DNA from 2 places in the Micromonospora humidisoli genome. Region 1 is predicted to be linked to the other one. Evidence: riboswitches for the same ligand, from Rfam matches in the RefSeq annotation. Region 1 holds a riboswitch; the other holds the start of a gene.
The links. Region 1 has a riboswitch for thiamine pyrophosphate ahead of JQN84_RS18400 (ECF transporter S component). Riboswitches for the same ligand answer to the same signal wherever they lie in the genome.
Positions count from the first base shown of each region.

Region 2: linked by a shared signal. The riboswitch ahead of thiE (thiamine phosphate synthase) and the one ahead of JQN84_RS18400 (ECF transporter S component) in region 1 are both predicted to bind thiamine pyrophosphate.

Region 1 is NZ_JAFEUO010000004.1:806,460-812,267, reverse strand. It holds gene gnd (NADP-dependent phosphogluconate dehydrogenase) at 1-444, opposite strand, end outside; gene JQN84_RS18415 (hypothetical protein) at 824-1,075, shown strand; gene JQN84_RS18410 (energy-coupling factor transporter transmembrane component T family protein) at 1,230-2,030, opposite strand; gene JQN84_RS18405 (ABC transporter ATP-binding protein) at 2,083-3,510, opposite strand; gene JQN84_RS18400 (ECF transporter S component) at 3,544-4,134, opposite strand; TPP riboswitch at 4,210-4,315, opposite strand; gene JQN84_RS18395 (alpha/beta fold hydrolase) at 4,427-5,257, shown strand; gene JQN84_RS18390 (DUF6328 family protein) at 5,384-5,808, shown strand, end outside.
Region 2 is NZ_JAFEUO010000002.1:529,455-535,262, forward strand. It holds gene JQN84_RS07895 (ThuA domain-containing protein) at 1-3,717, opposite strand, end outside; TPP riboswitch at 4,055-4,164, shown strand; gene thiE (thiamine phosphate synthase) at 4,159-4,785, shown strand; gene thiO (glycine oxidase ThiO) at 4,779-5,808, shown strand, end outside.

The DNA of each region.
Region 1 (5,808 bases):
GCCGCCCGGCATGATGCTCGGCCCGAGCAGCGCGCCCTCCTCGCCGCCGGAGACGCCGGTGCCGACGAAGTGCAGCCCGTGCTCGCGCAGCGTCTCCTCCCGGCGGCGGGTGTCGGCGAAGTGCGCGTTGCCGGCGTCGACGACGATGTCGCCCTCCTCCAGCAGCGGCACCAGCTCGTCGATGACGGCGTCGGTGGGGGCACCCGCCTTGACCATGACGATCACCGCGCGGGGCCGCTCCAGCGAGCCGACGAAGTCCGCCAGGGACTCCGACGGCACGAAGGTGCCCTCGTCACCGTGCTCGGCGACCAGGCTGCGGGTGCGCTCCGGGGAGCGGTTGTGCACCGCCACGGTGAACCCGTTCCGGGCCAGGTTGCGGGCCAGGTTGCGACCCATCACCGCCAGCCCGGTCACGCCGATCTGCGCCGTCGCCTGTTGCGTCATCTCGTACCCGCCACCTCTCACGTCACCTGTGTGTTGTGAACCTATCGCGCGCCCGCGAGGGCCGGCAGCCGCCGTCCACCCAGTGTCACAGGGTGGTCGCGTGCGCCCGACCGGGGCCACCGCCGTCGGCCGCGCCGAAAAGCGGGTGCGTCGGGTGCGGGGGTCGGTTAGCGTGATGGCATGCGCATCTGACGCCCTTCTCTCCAGAGCCGACCCGCCGCCGAGGCTGCGGGTCCGCGTGCTCGGGCGTCCGCGTCTCCCACTTCTCCCCGCAGGGGATGACCCGTGGCCGGCCGTCCGGAGCAGATCCCGTCCGTCGACCGCCCGCCCGCCGCCCGTGTGGCAGGGCGGCCCTCCGCACCTCGTCAGGAGGCAGCGTATGCCCGCCAAGCGCAGTCCGAAGAAGTCCCGTCGTCCCGTACCGTCCCCGGTGGAGGTGGACGCGTCGGCGCTCGCGGCACTGACCGTGACGCCCGTGCGCCCGGTTCCCCTCGCCGTCGCGTCGTCCCACCCGGACGCCGCCGCCCGGCCGACGCCGCCCCCACCGCCGTCGCGGTCGGGCCGGTCGGTCCGGGCCGGCTCCACCACCGCCCAGGGCCAGAACCGGCGGTACGCCTTCCGCCGCAGCTGACCCGCCTCGGCCGGGTCCCGCTTCGGCCGGGGTCCCGTCCGGGCCGGCGGCCCGTTACCCAGTGAGCCGAAACAGCGGTATCCGAGGGCTCGGATACCGCTGTTTCGGCTCCATTGCATCGGCGGCCTGCCGTTCGGCGTGCCGTGCGGGCGGGTCAGCCGATCAGGGGGCGGAAGGTGCCGAGGACGACGCTGACCGCGAGGGCACCGCCGGCCAGGACGGCTGCTCCGGCGACGAGCAGCCAGTCGGCCGGGCGGAACACCTGGCGGCGGGCCACCGTACGCGGGGTGCCGGCGTCGAAGCCCCGGGCGTCCATCGCCACCGCCAGCCGGGTGCCGCGCCGGATCGCCCCCACCAGCAGGGCGAACGCCGTGGCGGCGAAGAGCCGCAGCCGGGCCAGCGGGTTACGGCCGGCGTCCACGCCCCGGGCCCGCCGGGCCATGGTCAACATCTGCCACTCCTGGCCGAGCAGCGGCACCAGCCGGAACGCGGCCAGCGCGCCGATCGCGAAACGGGCCGGGGCCTTCGCGTTCTGCACCAGCGCGTCGGCCAGGTCGGTCGGGTCGGTGGTGGCGAAGACGATCACCCCGGGCAGCGCGACCGCGAGCATCCGTAACACCAACCCGAGCGCGGTGACCAGCACCCCCGAGGTGACCACCAGCGGCCCGGCGGCCCAGAGCACCGGGCCTGAGCGGTCGGCGGCGAACAGCACCAGGGTGACCAGGATCCCGACGGCACCGGCCAGCAGCGGCCACGCCCGGCGGGCCAGCACCCGGTAGCGGATGCCGAACAGCGGCAGCAGCGCCAGCTCGACGGCGATGGCGACCGCCGGTGCGACCGGGTCGAGGCTGGCGACCAGCACGAACGAGAAGACCAGCCCGGCCGCGAGCTTCGCCACCGGGTTGCGCCGGGCCAGCGGCGCACCGGGCGTCGCGACCGGTTCCAGGCCGATCACGACCGCCCCCACGCCTTCGGGTGGGCGGTGCGGGGGAGCCGGGTGGGGGCGCTCACGGCTGCTCCCGGGCGGGGCGCAGGGTGACCGTCCGGTCGGCGAGCGCGGCGACGAAGTCCGCGTCGTGGGTGACGGTGACCACGCCGTGTCCGGCGTCACGTAGGTCGGCGAAGAGGTCGACCAGCTCACCCCAGGTGCGGCGGTCCTGGCCGAAGGTGGGTTCGTCGCAGATCAGCAGCCGGGGCGCGGTGGCCAGGGCGGTCGCCACGCTGAGCCGCCGGGCCTCCCCACCGGAGAGGGTGTACGGGTTGGCCCCGGCGAGCCGGGTCAGCCGCAGCCGCTCCAGCAACTCGTCCACGGTGCCCCGGACAGCCGGCTCGGGGCGACCCGTGCGGCGCGGACCGAGGGCCAGTTCGTCGCGGACGGTACGGGTGACGAACTGGTGCTCCGGGTCCTGGAAGACCGAACCGATCCGGCCGGCCAGGGCGGGGGCCCGCCACCGGTGCGGGGGCGTGCGGGTGTCCCCGCCGGCCAGGGCGGCGGTGGCGGTCAGCCGGCCGGTCCCGGGGCGGAGCAGGCCGCCGAGCAGCAGCGCGAGGGTGGACTTGCCGGCCCCGTTGGGCCCACGGACGGCGAGCGCCTCGCCGGCGTGTACCACCAGGTCGGTGGGGGCCAGCCGGGGTGGCAGGCCGAGCCGGTCGGCGGTGAGCAACTCCGCGCCGGGCGGGCCGGCGGCCGGCCGGGTCGCGGTGGGGTGGCCGGGCACCCACACCCCCTCGGCGGCGAGCGCGGTCCCGTGCGCGGCGAACACCGCATCCGGTGTCCCGTCGGCCCGGACCCCGCCGCCGGGGGTCAGCACCACCACCCGGTCGACCAGGGGCAGGGCGTCGGCGACCCGGTGTTCGACCAGGACCAGTGTGGTGTCGTGGTCCACCGCGCCGGCCACCGCACCGCGCACCAGCTCGGCCCCGGCCGGGTCGAGGTTGGCGGTCGGCTCGTCGAGCAGCAGCAGCCCCGGCCGCAGCGCCAGCACCCCGGCCAGGGCGAGCCGCTGCTGCTCGCCGCCGGACAGCGCCGCGGTGGGCCGGTCCCGGTGGTACGGGAAACCGACCCGGCGCAGCGCCTCGTCCACCCGGGGCCAGATCTCGTCGCCGGGCACCCCCCGGTTCTCCAGCCCGAACGCGACGTCGTCGCCGCAGCGGGCCATCACCAGCTGGGACTGCGGGTCCTGGAAGACGGTGCCGACCCGTTCGCGGGCCTTGGCCGGGTCGAGGCCGTCGATCTCGACGGTGCCCTCCTGCTCGCCGGAGTCCGCCGGCAGCAGCCCGGCCAGCGCGGCCAGCAGGGTGCTCTTGCCCGCCCCGGACGGCCCCAGCAGCAGCACCCGTTCCCCGTGGTCGATGCGCAGGTCGACCCCGCGTACCGCCCAAGCCCGCCGCCCGGCGTGCCGCCAGCCGAAGCCGACCAGCCGCACCCCGGTCACGCCGGCGACCCCTCCCCGCTCGTCACGGCAGGGTCAGACGAGCGTGCGGTCGCGGGCGGCGGGGAACCTGTCGAGCACCCCGGTCTCGGCCAGCGCCCGGGTCAGGTACCAGCCGCCGACCCCGGCGACGACGGCGGCGCTGAGCACGGTCAGCGCCGCGTACGGTAGGCGGTAGCTGGCCAGGGCGTACTCGGAGTTCCAGACGAAGAAGTCGAACAGGGCGGCGCTCAGCCCGGTCATCGCCCCGGCGAGCACCGCCACCGGCAGCCGGTACGCCCGGTAGCGGAACGCGGCGAAGGCCAACTCCGCGCCGAGACCCTGGATCAGGCCCTGCACGATGGTGATGCCGCCCCACTCCGCGCCGAGCAGCGCGGAGACGGTGGCGGCGACGGCCTCGCAGAACAGGGCCGCCCCCGGCTTGCGGATGACCAGGCCGCCGAGGACGGCCGGGACGAGCCAGACGCCGTACATCACGGCCTGGCTGGCCGGTGCGGCGGCGAACGCCGGGTCGGCGGCCTTCCAGACCAGCCCCCAGGCCCAGAAGATGACGCCGAAGGCGACGGCGATCACGGCGGCGACCACGATGTCGATGGTGCGCCACCGGTTGGTGGTGGTGTGCTGCATGTCGGTGCTCCCAGTCCAGCGATCGAACCAGGAGAAGACGCACGCCGCGCCCGGCGGCAGCCGGACGGCGGCGCGGCTGGAGGTCGACCGAACTCCCTGCGCTGGCATTACCCAGATCAGGTTCGAGGGTCTGCGGGCGGTGCCCGCACTCTCAGCGCTGTGCGCTCCCCTGTCGGATGTGAAGTTGTCTCGGCAGACGCTAGCACCGACCTGCGGCAACGGCCCAGCAGGTCATGGTTCCCGGCATTGCACGCCCGGGCGGGGGCCCGGGCCACTGGGTAGGCTGCCGATCATGCAGGTGAGCGCGCGCGGCCTGACGTTCGACGTACGGGCCGGTGGCCCCGAGGGTGGCGAGGCGGTGCTGCTGCTGCACGGCTTCCCCCAGCACGGTGGGGAGTGGGACGCGGTGACGCCCGCCCTGCACGCCGCCGGGCTGCGCACGTACGCACCCGACCAGCGGGGTTACTCGCCCGGGGCCCGTCCCGCCGAGGTGGCCGACTACCGGCTGCCGGAGCTGGTCGCCGACGCCGTGGCGGTGCTGGACGCGCTGGGCGTCGACACCGCGCACGTGGTGGGGCACGACTGGGGCGCGGTCGTCGCCTGGGCGTTGGCGGCGCGGCATCCGCAGCGGGTGCGTACCCTCACCGCGGTCTCGGTGCCGCACCCGGCCGCCTTCGGGTACGCGCTGGCCACCGACCGCCGGCAGCGGGCGCGCTCGGCGTACATGGCGTTGTTCCGCCGGGCGGGCCTGGCGGAGCGGGTGCTGCTGGCCGGGCGGGGGGTAGTGCTGCGCCGGCTGCTGTCCGGCGTCGGCGACCCGGCCCGGGTGGCCGGGTACGCCGGGCCGCTGCGGACGCCCGGCGCGTTGACCGGCGCGTTGAACTGGTACCGGGCGATGTCGGGGCGGGACCTGAAGGCGGTCGGTCCGGTGGGCGTGCCGACCAGCTACGTGTGGAGCGACCGGGACGTGGCGATCGGGCGGGCCGCCGCGCAGGCGTGCGCCCGGCACGTGTCGGGGGACTACCGGTTCGTGGTGCTGGGCGGGGTGACCCACTGGATTCCCGACGAGGCGCCGGGCCCGCTGGCCGAGGTGATCCTGGCCCGGGTGCACGGCTCGGCCTGAGGACGCGGCCGACGCGGGCCGATCGGGGTTCGTGAATCGGTTTCGGGCGATCGTGGATCGGGCACAGGCGTTGCTGCCGACGGGGGGTGCCCCCGTCGGTCGTACCGTCTCAACCGGAGGTAGCGCGTGTCGAAGGAATCCGAGAAGCAGCGATGGCAACGCAACTTCGCCGATCTGCTCCAGGAGCTGCGGGTCGCCCAGACCGGCGTGCAGATCCTCTTCGCCTTCCTGCTGACCCTGCCGTTCAGTAACGGGTTCACCCGGACCAGCGAGTTCCAGCGGGACGTCTACATCCTGGCCCTGCTGTCCGCCGCCGCGGCCACCGCGATGATCATCTCGCCGGTCGCCTTCCACCGGGCGCTGTTCCGCCAGGGCCGCAAGCCGGAACTGGTCCGCTTCGCCCACCGGATGGCCTCCGGCGGGCTGGCCTTCATGCTGGTCGCGATGGTGAGCGCGGTCCTGCTGATCGCCGACTTCGTGCTCGACACCGGCATCGCCGTGGTGCTCACGGTGATCACCGGCCTGTGGTTCCTGACCTTCTGGGTGATCCT
Region 2 (5,808 bases), on a different contig from region 1:
GTCGTCGCCGTAGATCAGCAGGCCGGCCTGCTGGTAGTCGGCGGTGACGGGCACGGTGACCTTCGTGGTGGCCTGCCAGGCCCCGCTGGGTGCGGGCTGGAGCACCAGGTTGGTCGCGTCGTTCCGGGAGCCGTACAGGTCACCGGAGGCGGTGGGCAGTCGCAGCGCCCCGCCGGAGACCGAGTAGAGCTGGTTCTCCCGGACCACCGACCAGCGGTCCTTGTTCAGGCTGTTGCCGGTGAACTCGTCCGACCGCGCGCCGAGGCACGAGTTGGTCGGCGCGTCCACCTTGACCGGGACGGTGGCGTAGGACTTCGCGCCCCGGCTGTCCGTCACCGTCAGGGTGGCGGTGAAGGTGCCCGGGGTGGTGTAGGTGTGGGTGGCGTTCAGGGTCGTCGCCGTCCCACCGTCACCGAAGTCCCAGGCGTACGTCAGCGGGGTGTCACCCTCGGTGTCGGTGGCCGTGCCGGTGAAGGTCACGGTGACCGGCGCGGTGCCGGTCGCCGGGGTGGCGGTGGCCGTCACCTGCGGCGGCGCGTTGTCGGTGACGCCCCGTCCGATGAAGTCCATCCAGTTGACGTTGAACAGCGAACCCGCGCCACCGGCCGGGTCCTTGGCGACGAAGTACAGCGCGCCCTCCGCACCGGCCGTCACCGGCGCGGTCACGTCGACGAACTGCTGCCAGCCGCCCGTGCCCGGCACGGTGGCCGTGGCCACCACCGGACCGTCGACGGCACCGGCGTGCACGTCGATCCGGCCGCCCTGGACCTCGGAGGCCACCCGGAACCGGATCTGCTCGACCCCGGTCAGGTTGGCCGGGACGAGCGACCACCAGTCGCCGTCCTCGATGAAGCCGATGTTCTGGCCGCCACCGGCGGGGTCGGTGGTGGTCTCCTTCTGCACGCCCGGGTCACCGCCGCCGGTGCTGCCCGGGGCCCGCCCGGTGGCCGTGAAGTACTCGGCCTGCTTGCGCTTGGGCTGGAGGATCTCGATCGCCCGACCGGTCAGCGGGCCGGCGCCGCCGGTGCCGCCGTCGTCGGTGTAGGTGGCCTCGAAGACCGCGAAGACGTTGGCCTCCGCGCCGTGCCCGGACGCCAGCGAGGTCTGCACGGTGCCGGTGCAGCCGGTGTGCTGCTCCAGCGGGTGGGCGTGCTCGTCGTGGCCGAGCAGCACCTGCAGCTGCACCCGGTCACAGTCGACGGTGCCGTCCTCCGGGTCGGTCACCTTGATCGTGTACTTGACCTGGTCGCCCCAGTCGAAGAAACCGCCGCTGGGCGGGAACTCGATGGTCACCGTCGGAGCGGTGTTGCCGACCGTCACCGGCACGTTCGCCACGGCGGTGCGGCCCTTGGGGTTGGTCACGGTGAGCTGCGCGGTGTAGTCGCCGGCCGCGGTGTAGGTGTGGGTGGGGTTGGCCTCGGTGGAGGTCTGCCCGTCACCGAACTTCCACGCGTAGGTCAGCGTGCCGCCGTCCGGGTCACGGGACCCGGCGCTGGAGAAGTTCACGGTCAGCGGCGCGGCCCCGGAGGTGGGGTCGGCGCTGGCCTCGGCGATGGGGGCGCGGTCACCGGCGGTGTAGTCGATCCGGTAGACCCCGGAGTCGTCGTTGTTGCCGCCGAACCCGGTGCCCCACTCGATCATGTAGAGCGCGCCGTCCGGGCCGAACTCGAAGTCCATCGGGCGGATCATCGGCATGCCGGTGAGCAACTGGTTGATGTCGACCAGCGTCTTGCCGTCCTCGCTGACCTGCATCGTGTACATCTTCGACTGGTTCCACTCGCCGAGCAGCGCCTTGCCGTCGTAGTACGCCGGCCACTTGCGGCTCGACGTGCTGTCGGCGTCGTAGCGGTAGACCGGGCCGCCCATCGGGGCGCCGCCGCCGCCGATCTCGGGGAAGCGCGGGTCGCCGGCGTAGCCGTAGTCCACCGTCGCCGCGATGGCCGGCGGCAGGTTGGTCAGGCCGGTGTTGTTGGGCGAGTCGTTGACCGGCGCGGCGCAGTCGAACTTCGCCCCGCTCGGCCCGGACGGGAAGGTGTAGTCGTTGTACGCCTTGTTGTTGCCGGTGCAGTACGGCCAGCCGTAGTTGCCGGCCGTGGCGACGATGTTCCACTCCACCAGACCCTCGGGGCCCCGGTTCGGGTTGGCCGCGGAGGCGTCCGGCCCGTAGTCGGCGACGTAGAGGGTGTCGGTCTTCTGGTCGACGCCGATCCGGAACGGGTTACGGAAGCCCATGCCGAAGATCTCGGGACGGGTCTTCGCGGTGCCCGGGGCGAACAGGTTGCCCGCCGGGACGGTGTAGGTGCCGTCGTCCTCCGGGTGGATCCGGATCACCTTGCCGCGCAGGTCGTTGGTGTTGCCGGCGCTGCGCTGCGCGTCGTAGTCCTGCCGGCCGGCCCGCTCGTCGATCGGGGTGAAGGCGCTGGACTCGAACGGGTTGGTGTTGTCGCCGGTGGCCAGGTAGAGGTTGCCCTGCGAGTCGAAGGTCATGCTGCCGCCGGCGTGGCAGCAGGTGTTGCGCTGGGTGTCGACCTGGAGCACGACCTTCTCGGTGGCCTTGTCGATGGTGTCACCGTTGACGGTGAACCGGGACAGGTAGTTGCGCGGGGCGCCACCGGCCGGTGCGTAGTACAGGTAGATCCACTTGTTGGTGGTGAAGTCCGGGTCGAGGCGTAACCCGAGCAGGCCGTCCTCGTTGCCGGTGAACACGTCCAGCCGGGTCGCGGTGACCGTGTTGCCGGTGTCCGGCTTCACGATCTGCACCCGGCCGTCGCGCTCGGCGTAGAACACCCGGCCGTCGGGAGCGATGTCCAGCTCCATCGGGTTGTTGGTGTTGCTGTCGAGGGTGACCTTCTCGAAGTTCGCGGTCTTGGTGGCGCCGCAGTCGGCGTTCTCGACCCCGGCCGCGGTGCGGATGCCGCCGAGCAGGTGGCTGAGGAACTCCGGCTCGGTGTACGACGCCTGGGTGTGGCCGCCGCCGGTGTACCAGGAGCGACCGCCGTCGTAGTCCTGGCACCAGGCGGTGGGGTGGTCGGCACCCATCGCGCCGGCACCCGGGCTGTAGGACTTCTCGTCCAGGCTGGCCAGCACGTGCACCTTGGAGCGCGGGTTGGTGCGGAAGTTGTACCACTCGTCGAACCGGGACCAGCGGTCCGGCAGGTCGGCGGTCGACGGGTGCGCGGGGTCCTCGACCTTGACGGTGGCCTGCTGGTTGGCCGGGTGGCCGGAGAAGTACGCGCCGACCAGGTTGCCGTACCAGGCCCAGTCGTACTCGGTGTCGGAGGCGGCGTGCACGCCCGCGTAGCCGCCGCCGGCCTTGATGTAGCGCTCGAACGCGGCCTGCTGGGTGGCGTCGAGCACGTCACCGGTGGTGGAGAGCCAGATCACCGCCTGGTACTTGGCCAGGTTGGTGTCGTTGAAGGCGGCTCCGTCCTCGGTGGTGTCGACGGTGAAGCCGTTCTCGGTGCCGAGCTTCTGGATCGCGGCGATGCCGGCCGGGATGGCGTCGTGCCGGAATCCGGCGGTCTTGGAGAAGACCAGGACCGAGAAGGGTTCGGCGGCGGCTGCCGCCGGTGCCGGTGCGGCCTGTGGCAGGGCCGCCGCGGCGGGAGCGGCCTGGGCGGCGGTGCCGCCGATCAGGCCGCCGGCAAGTAGGGAGAGGGCCAGTAGACCGGCACCCAGTGGGCCGCGACGTGCGCGGCGATGGCGGGATGGAGACACTCCATGCTCCTTTTGTCCGTGCTGGACAGTGGTGGGGGCATGGGGACGACTCGCCGCAGACCGTCCCCGGTCGGATCGGTGTGGGCCCGCCGAGGTCCGCACCAGTGGCGATCAGGTGCGGGCCACGCCGAGGCTCCGCACCGGAATAATGTCGATCGGTTGAACAAATTAGCGCCGCTGGATTGGTTTCCGGCAAGGCATGAGCATGTAACGATTCGGTATCGGCGACTCGCTTTTCCGGCTTATGTGGATACAAGCCCACAACCGTACGCATCGATGGTCATGGATCAATCTAACACCCCTTGGCGGATCAGCGGATCTGTCGTACGGTCACAGACACGTGACCCACGGGAGCCCGGTGCACCGGGCTGAGAGGGGGGCTGAGAGCCCCCGACCGTCGAACCTGATCCGGGTAATGCCGGCGCAGGGAGGAGAGTTGCCGTGCCGTCCCTCGGCCGACTGCATCTGATCACCGACACCCGCCCCGGGTGCGACCCGCTCGCCGTCGTGCGGGCCGCCCTGCCGGTGGCCCGCGCCGACCTGGTCGTCCAGGTCCGGGTCGACGACGACACCACCGACCGGCAGGCCTACGACCTGGCCCGACGGGTGCGCGCGCTCTGCGTGCCGTACGGGGCGACCTGCCTGGTCAACGACCGGCTGCACGTCGCCCTCGCGGTGGACGCCCACGGCGGCCACGTCGGCGCGGACGACCTGCCCGTCGCGGCGGCCCGCCGGGTCCTCGGCCCCGACGCCGTGCTCGGCGCGACCGCCCGGGAACCGGACGCCGCCGCCCGGGCGGTCGCCGCCGGAGCCAGCTACCTGGGCGTCGGCCCGTGCCACCCGACCGCCACCAAGACCGGCCTGCCCGACCCGATCGGCCCGGCCGGGGTCCGCGCCGTCGTCACGGCAGTCGACGTGCCGGTGATCGCCATCGGCGGGATCACCGTCGCCACGGTTCCGGCGCTGCGGGCCGCCGGGGCGTACGGGGTGGCGGTCGTCGGGGCGCTGTCCACCGCCGCCGACCCCGGCCGGGTCACCGCCGAACTGATCGCGGCGCTGACGTGCTGACCCGGCCCGACGTCGCCGTCGTGGGCGCGGGGCCGGTCGGGTTGGCGATCGCCTGGCGCTGCGCCACCCGGGGCCTGCGGGTGGCCGTGCACGACCCGGCCCCCGGCTCCGGCGCGTCCCGGGTCGCCGCCGGGATGCTCGCCCCCGTCGCCGAGGCGTACTTCGGGGAACGGGAGCTGACCGGGCTGCTCACCGAGTCCGCCGCCCGCTGGCCGGGCTTCGCCGCCGAGCTGGCCGAAGCCACCGGAACGGAGTTCGGGTACCGCACCGACGGCACCCTCGTCGTCGGGCTGACCGGGGACGACCTGGCCGAGGCGCGCCGGCTCTGGTCGTACCAGCAGGGGTTGGGGCTGCCGATCAGCGCGCTGCGGCCGTCGCAGCTGCGGGAACGCGAACCGGCGCTGACCCCCCGGCTGCGCGGCGGCGCGGTCGCCCCCGGCGACCACCAGGTCGACCCGCGCCGGCTGGTCGACGCGCTGCGGGTCGCCGCCGAACGGGCCGGGGCGACCCTGCTGCCCGGCGCGGTGACCCGACTGGCCGACCTCGACTCGCCGGTCGTCGTGGTCGCCGCCGGCTGCGGCGCCGCCGCGCTGACCGGGCTGCCGGTCCGCCCGGTCAAGGGCCAGGTGCTGCGGCTACGCGCGCCCGACCACCGCCCGCCCGGCTTCCGGCACGTCATCCGGGGGTACGCCGACGGCGAGCCGGTCTACCTCGTCCCCCGCGACGACGGCGAGGTGGTGCTCGGGGCGACCGTCGAGGAACGCACCGACACCGAGGTGACCGCCGGGGCGGTGCTGCGCCTGCTCCGCGCCGCCGTCGACCTCGTCCCCGAACTCGCCGAGTACGCGCTGACCGAGGCGACCGCCGGGCTGCGCCCCGGCACCCCGGACAACGCGCCGATCCTCGGGCCGCTGCCCGACCGACCCGGCGTGCTCGCCGCCACCGGCCACCACCGGCACGGCATCGTGCTCACCCCGGTCACCGCCGACCTGATCACCGATCTGATCGTCACCGGTCGGCCGG